3 regions of the Serratia sp. HNCC26DJ206 genome follow, and region 3 is predicted to be linked to each of the others. Evidence: predicted binding sites of a transcription regulator. Region 3 holds the regulator's gene; each other region holds the start of a gene.
The links. The regulator PurR, encoded in region 3, represses purine synthesis genes. The targets are predictions, from matches to a motif close to CANGCAAACGTTTGCNTG.
Positions count from the first base shown of each region.

Region 1: a site for PurR is predicted at 1,678-1,695, ahead of purM (phosphoribosylformylglycinamidine cyclo-ligase). Genes of this name have one in related genera too.
Region 2: a site for PurR is predicted at 1,631-1,648, ahead of purL (phosphoribosylformylglycinamidine synthase). Genes of this name have one in related genera too.

Region 1 is NZ_JBXUGP010000002.1:155,781-159,061, reverse strand. It holds gene uraA (uracil permease) at 1-607, opposite strand, end outside; gene upp (uracil phosphoribosyltransferase) at 811-1,437, opposite strand; gene purM (phosphoribosylformylglycinamidine cyclo-ligase) at 1,780-2,817, shown strand; gene purN (phosphoribosylglycinamide formyltransferase) at 2,817-3,281, shown strand, end outside.
Region 2 is NZ_JBXUGP010000002.1:26,314-29,594, forward strand. It holds gene tadA (tRNA adenosine(34) deaminase TadA) at 1-4, shown strand, start outside; gene mltF (membrane-bound lytic murein transglycosylase MltF) at 5-1,465, opposite strand; gene purL (phosphoribosylformylglycinamidine synthase) at 1,742-3,281, shown strand, end outside.
Region 3 is NZ_JBXUGP010000028.1:61,254-64,534, reverse strand. It holds gene sodB (superoxide dismutase [Fe]) at 1-401, shown strand, start outside; gene cydH (cytochrome bd-I oxidase subunit CydH) at 461-550, opposite strand; gene purR (HTH-type transcriptional repressor PurR) at 873-1,898, shown strand; gene punR (DNA-binding transcriptional activator PunR) at 1,879-2,805, opposite strand; gene punC (purine nucleoside transporter PunC) at 2,920-3,281, shown strand, end outside.

The sequences.
Region 1 (3,281 bases), on a different contig from region 3:
CCACCACGCCCATAACGAACGACAGCGCATAGCCCACCAACACCCCGATCAGGATCGGAATGATGGCCAGGAAACCACGGAACAGCACCGAACCGAGCACGGTCACACCCAGAGTCACCAGGGAAATCGTAATGGTGGTGGTATCAGCAGAGGTGCCTTCGGCAGGCAGCAGCCCGGCCATATTGGCTGCCACGCCCGCCAGTTCCAAACCGATCACCGCCACGATGGCCCCCATTGCCGCTGGCGGGAAGATCACATCCAGCCAGCCGGTTCCGGCTTTTTTCACAATCAAGGCCACCAGGCAAAACAGCAGGCCGCACATGATAAAACCGCCGAGCGCCACTTCATAACCCAGCGGCAACAGCAGCAGCACCGGTGAAATAAACGCAAAGCTGGAGCCGAGATACGCCGGGATCTTGCCTTTACAGATAAACAGATACAGCAGCGTCCCAATGCCGTTGAACAGCAGCACCGTCGCCGGGTTGATCTTGAACAGTATCGGCACCAAAACGGTCGCACCAAACATGGCGAACAGATGCTGGAAGCTGAGTGGGATGGTCTGGAGTAACGGCGGGCGTTCATTAACGCCGATGGCGCGACGGGTCATGTATTTTTTCCTCTGAACTATTATCAGTTGTGTTGGCTTGATTATGAATGCTCTATGGATTTCAAGTTACAGCTAGGCGGCAAGGGCGATAATCCCCAGGAGCTTATGTTTAATAAGTGACTGGGGTTAGCGCCCGCAGCCAACAACGCTGTAGCTTGAAAGACGACGAGCATAAAAAAGCCGACTCTCTGGTCGGCTCGACGTTATTTTGTACCAAATATCTTATCGCCCGCATCACCCAGGCCAGGCACGATGTAGCCCTTCTCATTGAGGCACTGATCGATGGAAGCGGTATACAATTCAACATCCGGGTGCGCTTTCTCCAGCGCTTTGATCCCCTCTGGCGCAGCAACCAGCACCAGCACCTTGATGCTGGTACAACCCGCCTTTTTCAGCAGATCGATAGTCGCAATCATCGAACCACCGGTCGCCAGCATCGGATCAACCACCAGCGCCATACGCTCTGAAATGTTGGAGACCAGTTTCTGGAAATAAGGCACCGGCTCCAGGGTTTCTTCATCACGGTACACGCCCACTACGCTGATACGCGCACTCGGTACGTGCTCAAGCACCCCTTCCATCATGCCAAGCCCGGCACGCAGGATCGGCACCACGGTAATTTTTTTCCCTTTAATCTGCTCTACTTCAACTGGCCCGCACCAGCCTTCGATGGTCACTTTTTCAGTCACCAGATCGGCGGTCGCTTCATAGGTCAACAAACTCCCCACTTCAGAAGCCAGTTCACGAAAACGTTTGGTGCTGATGTCATGCTCGCGCATCAGACCAAGTTTGTGTTTAACCAGCGGGTGTTTCACCTCAACGATCTTCATCATTATTCTCCTATTAAGGCGGTTGACGGCCAAAAAAATCGCGGGATTATACCGCCTTTTCCCGCGTGCGCCACTACCAATAGCCGTATCGAGATCAACAAAAGATTGATAATTATTATATACCCAATAAACCTCGGGCAACGGTTTAGGGTAAGTGCATGAATCCGCAAACGCTGGTATGCCGCAGCGCCCAAGGCAACGGAAAGATGAAACGAAAAGTGGAAGCAGGCCGATAAGGCTCTCGCAAACGTTTGCTTGCGCTGTTAGAATTGCCGCGCCTTGTTCCGGAACCAACACCGGACGCACAGTTTTCAAACCGCAAACCGTCGTGGGGATCGCGCAGTGACCGACAAAACCTCTCTCAGCTATAAAGACGCAGGTGTCGATATCGATGCTGGCAACGCATTGGTAGACCGCATCAAAGGTGTAGTTAAACAGACCCGCCGCCCGGAAGTGATGGGTGGTCTGGGCGGGTTTGGCGCCCTGTGTGCGTTGCCGCAGAAATACCGCGAACCGATACTGGTTTCGGGTACCGACGGCGTGGGCACCAAGCTGCGTCTGGCGATGGACCTGAAACGCCACGACACCATCGGTATCGATCTGGTTGCAATGTGTGTGAACGACCTGGTGGTTCAGGGTGCTGAACCGCTGTTCTTCCTGGATTATTACGCCACCGGCAAACTGGACGTCGACACCGCGGCCAGCGTGATCACCGGCATCGCCGAAGGCTGTAAACAGTCTGGCTGTGCGCTGGTGGGTGGCGAAACCGCCGAAATGCCGGGCATGTACCACGGTGAGGATTATGACGTCGCCGGTTTCTGCGTCGGCGTGGTCGAAAAATCCGAGATTATCGACGGCAGCAAAGTGCAGCCGGGTGATGCGTTGATCGCATTAGGCGCTTCCGGCCCGCACTCCAACGGTTATTCGCTGGTGCGCAAGATCCTCGAAGTCAGCAATACCGATCCTACTCAAACCACGTTGGAAGGCCAATCACTGGCGGATCACCTGCTGGCACCGACCAAGATTTATGTCAAATCGGTGCTGGAGCTGATTGCCAAGGTTGAGGTTCACGCCATTGCTCACCTGACCGGCGGCGGCTTCTGGGAAAACATCCCACGCGTGCTGCCAGAAGGCATGCAGGCGGTGATTGATGAATCAAGCTGGCAGTGGCCGGCAATCTTCAGTTGGTTGCAGCAGGCAGGTAACGTCAGCCGCCATGAGATGTACCGCACCTTTAACTGTGGCGTAGGTATGGTGATTGCGCTGCCGGAAGACGCGGTTGAAGAAGCTATCGCTTTGTTGACCGCCGCCGGTGAAAAAGCCTGGAAGATCGGTAAACTGACCGCTTCTTCTGACGAACAACAAGTGATTATTCAGTGATGAAAAAGATTGTGGTGTTGGTCTCCGGCCAGGGGGGGAATCTCCAGGCGTTGATTGATGCCTGCCAGCAGGGCCGGATTGCCGCCAATATCGTGGCGGTATTCAGCAACAAAGCCCAGGCCTATGGCCTGCAACGCGCCGCAGAAGCCGGGATCGCCGCTCACGCGCTCGATGCCAAAGCCTTTGCCGACCGTGAAGCTTTTGACGCTGCACTGGCTGCAGCCATTGACCAGTATCAACCCGATCTGGTGGTGCTGGCCGGTTATATGCGCATTCTCAGCAACGCCTTTGTCCAGTACTATGCCGGGCGCATGCTGAATATCCATCCTTCACTGCTGCCGAAATATCCCGGCCTGCACACTCACCGGCAAGCGATCGACAATGGCGATAGCGAGCACGGTACTTCGGTGCATTTCGTCACCGAACAGCTCGACGGTGGCCCGGTGATCCTGCAAGCCAAGGTG
Region 2 (3,281 bases), on a different contig from region 3:
ATAATCAGTAGTTCAGCGCCAGTTTTGCTTCTACCGCCGGATAACCTTGCGCCAGTTCAGTCTGTTTCATGGCTTCCTGCGCCGCCTTCTTCTCTTTTTCCTGTAGATAGCCCACCAGGCTGACCTGATAGCGGCGGATATTTTCCACGTAGTTATAGGCTTCATGACCACGGGCATAGCCATAGGTCAGTAAGGGGGAATAGCGTTTCTGGCTGAGCATTGGCAGACGCTGTTTGACATCCACCCAACGATCGGGGTTGCCCTGCTGGCTTTTGGTCAGTTTGCGGGCATCCAGCATATGACCCCAACCCATGTTATAGGCCGCCAGAGCGAACCAGATACGTTCGTCTTCCGGTACGCTGTCCGGCACTTTTGCCATCAGGCGTTGCAGATAAAGAGCGCCACCCTGAATACTCTCTTCCGGATCAAGCCGATCATTGACGCCTAAGCCATCGGCGGTGGCGCGTGTCAGCATCATCAGCCCGCGCACGCCGGTCGGGGAGGTGGCCTGCGGGTTCCAGTGGGATTCCTGATAGGCAATGGCTGCCAGCAACTTCCAGTCGATCTCATTGGCATGCTTTTCAAACAATGAACGGAAGTTAGGCAGCACTGAGTCGATCGCCGACAGGAAGGTTCTGGTATCGACGTAATCGAAGCTACCCACATGACCAAGGTATTTTTCTTCGAGCCGCGCCAGCGTACCGTCCTCCACTTTTTGGCTGTAAAAATCCAGCAGTGCGGCATACAGGCTGTTATCGCTGCTGCGTTTCAGGTACCAGGTCACCGGTTCTTCATCGGTCACGTCAAACGCCACCGCCAGTTGTGGGTGAATACGCTGTAGCAGAGCAATGGTGACGGAATCACCAATGGTGTAATCAAGCTTGCCATCGGCGACCTGTTCCAGCAGTTCCTTGGAGGTGAGATCGCTCGAGGCTTCCCAACTCAGGGTGGGGTATTTATTCTGCTTGAGCTGTTTTAGCGTGCTGACGTGCGCCGAGCCTGAAGCTACCGCCAGCTTGCCTTTCATATCGGCAAAGGTTTTTGGCCGCGAAGTACCGAGCCGGTAAACCACTTGCTGGGAAACCGAGTAGTAGGCCGGGCCGGTGCTGGCGCGGCTGAGACGATCCGGATTGTAGATCAGACCTGCGGCCAGCAGATCGGCGTTATCATCATCCAGATCGTCAAACAGATCGTTGATATTCTGGTGTGGGATCACCACCAGTTTCACTCCCAGATAGTTGGCGAAGCTTTTTGCCAGTTCATAGTCAAGGCCACTCGGCCCCTGCTTGGTGGTGAAATAGGTTAATGGCGAATTCAACGTACTGATCCGCAGCTCTCCCCGTGATTTGATCGCTTCGAGTTGGCCACCCAAGCCACCGCGCCAAGCAATATTGGGCCACAGGGCGAGTGCCAGAAGCAAGGTGACAACACCGATTAGAATGTAATTTATTTTTATTCGTTTCAAATAGTTATCTCAAATAAATGCACGCTTTCAGTTAGCTGGATTACGGGATTTATCATGGTTAAATCACCAGTGTTGGGGGCATTTTGCGTAACTAAACGTCAGCGTGCAACTTTATTGACACGTTATGGTAAATCGATAGCGGAAAGCGCTTTTATCAATAATAGCTACGCAAACGGTTTCGTCGGCGGCGCGGATTCTCTATAATGGCGCGCGTTTTCCCCTGTTGCGCCCAATGAAGTACTGAAGTTCAGTTGCTTCGAAGACGAGAGAACTTTGATTATGGAAATATTGCGTGGTTCGCCCGCTTTGTCGGCTTTTCGTATTGCCAAACTGCTGTCCCGCTGCCAGGACGCTCAACTCCCGGTCAGTGATATCTACGCCGAATACGTCCACTTTGCCGATGTTAGCGCACCGCTAAGTGCTGAAGAACATGCCAAGCTTCAGCGGTTGCTCAAGTATGGCCCCTCTCTCGCTGAACATGCCCCGGAAGGCCGCCTGCTGCTGGTCACGCCGCGTCCAGGCACCATTTCCCCCTGGTCTTCCAAAGCCACCGACATTGCGCACAACTGTGGCCTGGCCCAGGTGATTCGCCTTGAGCGTGGTTTGGCATTTTATGTCACCGCGCCTGCGCTTGATGAAACCCAGTGGCAGACACTGGCTGCGTTGCTGCACGATCGCATGATGGAAACCGTCTTCAGCGAGTTGCAGCAGGCAGAAAAACTGTTTTCTCATCACCAACCCGCCCCTTATCAGACGGTCGACATGCTGGGCCAAGGCCGCAGCGCACTGGAGCAGGCCAACGCGAAGCTCGGCCTGGCGCTGGCACAGGACGAGATTGACTACCTGCTGAATGCGTTTACCGGTTTGGGGCGCAACCCAACGGATATCGAGCTGTATATGTTCGCGCAGGCTAACTCCGAACATTGCCGCCACAAGATTTTCAACGCCGATTGGATCATCGACGGCGAGCAGCAACCTAAATCGCTCTTCAAAATGATCAAAAACACCTTCGAACAGACGCCGGACTACGTGCTTTCAGCCTATAAAGACAACGCCGCCGTGATGGAAGGTTCGCAGGTGGGCCGCTTCTTTGCTGCGCCGGAAAACGGCCTCTATGACTATCATCAGGAAGAGGCACATATCCTGATGAAAGTAGAAACTCATAACCACCCGACGGCGATCTCGCCGTGGCCGGGTGCCGCTACCGGTTCCGGTGGCGAGATCCGTGATGAAGGGGCTACCGGCCGCGGCGCGAAGCCGAAAGCCGGTCTGGTGGGCTTCTCGGTTTCCAACCTGCGTATCCCTGGTTTTGAACAGCCATGGGAGCAGGATTTTGGTAAGCCGGATCGCATCGTCACCGCGCTGGATATCATGACCGACGGCCCATTGGGGGGCGCTGCGTTCAATAACGAATTTGGTCGCCCGGCGCTGGTGGGTTACTTCCGTACTTATGAAGAACGCGTCAATAGCCACAACGGTGTTGAACTGCGCGGTTACCACAAGCCGATCATGCTGGCGGGCGGTCTGGGTAACATCCGTGCCGATCACGTGCAGAAGGGCGAAATCACCGTGGGTGCCAAACTGGTGGTGTTGGGTGGCCCGGCGATGAATATCGGTTTAGGCGGCGGTGCAGCCTCTTCTATGGCATCTGGTCAGTCTGATGCCGATCTGGACTTTGCTTCGGTACAACGTGACAACCCGGAAATGGAACGCCGTTGCCAGGAAGTGATCGATCGCTGCTGGCAGTTGGGCGATCACAACCCGATCCTGTTTATCCACGATGTGGGTGCCGGTGGTTTGTCGAATGCGATGCCAG
Region 3 (3,281 bases):
CTACCGGCGGCGTGTTCAATAACGCAGCACAGGTGTGGAACCACACCTTCTACTGGCATTGCCTGTCACCACAGGGTGGCGGCGAGCCAACGGGCGCAGTAGCCGCTGCGATCACCAAATCCTTTGGTTCTTTTGCTGCTTTTAAAGAGCAATTCACCGATGCCGCCGTGAAAAACTTCGGCGCGGGTTGGACCTGGCTGGTGAAAAAGGCGGATGGTACGCTGGCGATCGTTAGCACCTCAAATGCGGCAACCCCGCTGACCGGTGAAGACAAACCGCTGCTGACCGTTGACGTGTGGGAACATGCCTATTACATCGACTACCGCAATGCGCGTCCGAAATACCTGGAGAACTTCTGGGCATTGGTGAACTGGGCGTTCGTGGAAAAGAATCTGGCGTAATCGCTGGAGGTTGATAGCAAGGCGCAGCATGCTGCGCCTTTATTATTTCTTGGTATGAATCAGTTCAATGCGGCGATAAAACCGAAAACAATAATCATTGCTAAAGCACAAACGGTGGTAATCAATGACATCTTCAAATCGGTATCCATAACGACTCCCTATCAGATTGGCTTCACTAAGCATAAAATCCACACGATTAATGCGTCAAATCATTTTCACACAGTTCGTGACTAAAATCTTGTTATCATTTCCCAAGTTATAATGCCGAATAGATCTTCCACTTTGCGTCAATTTGGGACAAAATCCGCAGTTCACAACTGCGTACCGGCAAAATGCCCCTCCTGTTTAAGCGGCTTACGAACTCAGCACTAAAAACTCAGCTTCCGCTTCTCTGGAGAGAGATCTATGCAGGCAAACGATTAACATCATACTTACATGGCATAACATGTGAGTTCAGGAGTCATTCTTTACATGGCAACGATTAAAGATGTCGCCAAACGCGCTGGCGTGTCCACCACCACCGTTTCGCACGTCATCAATAAAACGCGTTTCGTCGCCGAAGAAACAAAAGAGGCCGTTCGGGCTGCGATCAAAGAACTGCACTACTCCCCGAGCGCGGTCGCACGCAGCCTGAAGGTTAACCATACCAAATCGATCGGTTTGCTCGCGACCTCAAGTGAAGCGCCCTACTTTGCTGAAGTGATCGAGGCGGTAGAGAACAGCTGCTATAGCAAAGGCTATACCCTGATCCTTTGTAACTCACACAATAACCTCGACAAACAGCGTGCCTACCTGGCGATGCTGGCGCAAAAGCGTGTTGATGGCCTGCTGGTAATGTGCTCGGAATACCCGGACCAGTTACTGGGCATGCTGGAGGATTATCGCAATATCCCCATGGTGGTGATGGATTGGGGTGCTGCACGCGGTGATTTTACCGATACCATTATCGATAACGCCTTTGAAGGCGGTTATCTGGCTGGCCGCTATCTGCTGGAACGTGGCCACCGTGATATCGGTGCTATTCCAGGGCAGTTATCACGCAACACCGGCGGCGGCCGCCATCAGGGCTTCCTGAAGGCGCTGCAAGAGGCCAACGTTGAGGTGCGTGAAGAGTGGATCGTCCAAGGGGATTTTGAACCCGATTCGGGTTACAAGGCCATGCACCAGATCCTGTCGCAGAAACACCGCCCTACGGCGGTATTTTGCGGAGGCGATATTATGGCAATGGGGGCGATCTGCGCCGCCGACGAACTGGGTCTGCGCGTCCCGCAGGATATTTCGGTGATCGGTTACGATAACGTGCGTAACGCGCGCTATTTCACCCCGGCGCTAACCACCATCCACCAGCCGAAAGAGCGCCTGGGGGAAATGGCTTTCACCATGCTGCTGGATCGCATTATCAGCAAGCGTGAAGAATCCCAAGTGATTGAAGTGCATCCAAAACTGATCGAACGCCGTTCCGTGGCCGATGGCCCATTTATCGATTATCGCCGCTAGTCTCTTCGCTCAACCACTCCTGGTTGAGCGTTTCACTATCCCCTAGATACTCCAGTAGCCAGGCCATCGCCGGTGATTGTGCGTTCTGCTGCCAGGTCAGGCAGCAGGCACTGGCGGGAAACGGCTCCTGCAATTGCAATGCCACCAGTTCACCGCTTTGTACCAATGGCAGTACGCGATGCGCGGGTACCATACCAACACACAACCCGCTGCGCAGGCAATCTACAGCGGAAACCCAGTCGGGGACGGTAAGCCGCCGCTGATTATCCAATGACCAGGTCACTCGCTTGGGCAAGTTGCGCGACGTATCCTCCAGCAATAGAGAAGGATATGGCCGCAGTTGATCGTTGCGCAGCAAACCGGTCAGACTGGCCAGCGGATGTGACGTGCTAACGACACACAACCAGTTCATAAAACCCATATCGCGAAAGGCAAAACCACCGCCCACCGGCACCGCACGCGTGGCACCGATCGCCATCTCGGCCCGGCCATCCACCAGCGCGTCCCACACGCCGTTGAACACTTCCGGTTGCACCATCAGTTCCACATCGGGGAAGTGGCGATAAAAATCCAGCACCAGTTGGCGACTGCGCTGCGGTTTAACAATGATGTCCACCGCGATTTTTAGCTGCCCGCGCCAACCATTGGCCACCTGCTGGCATTGACGACGCGTATCAAGCATTTTTTTGATAACAGTACGCGCTTCTTTTACAAACAGCGCACCGGCAGGCGTCAGTTCCACATCGCGATGGCGGCGTTCAAACAGCGGCACTGCCAGCCATTGTTCCAGTTGCCGCACGGTATAGCTTACCGCAGACGGCACACGGTGCAGCTCCTGTGCTGCCGCGCTAAAACTGCCGGTGCGCGCTACCGCATCAACGACATCGAGCGAATATTCAGACCACATCTCTTTTTGCCTTCAATTTTTTTAACAGCACCTAGCAAATATTACCGTTTCACAAGCAGAGATCCAGCCGGATACACTGGCCGGCGCTAAAAAACCTGCAATAAGAAAATGTTAATGAGAAATACCATGCAAAGTTTTGGATTTATGTTTTATCTCGCCGGCCTGAGTATGCTGGGCTATCTGGCCACCGATATGTATCTACCCGCCTTTGGTGCCATGCAACAGGATTTGCAAATCTCCGCCGGTGCCATCAGCGCCAGCCTGAGTATCTTTCTGGCTGGCTTCGCCTTTGCCCAACTGGTGTGGGGACCGCTTTCCGATAAGCTGGGCCGCAAGCCAGTTCTGCTGTTTGGTCTGGCGTTGTTTGCTCTCGGCTGCCTGGGGATGCTGTGGGTGCAAAATGCCGTGCAACTGTGGTCATTGCGTTTCATCCAGGCGATTGGGGTCTGCTCTGCCGCTGTAACCTGGCAGGCCAT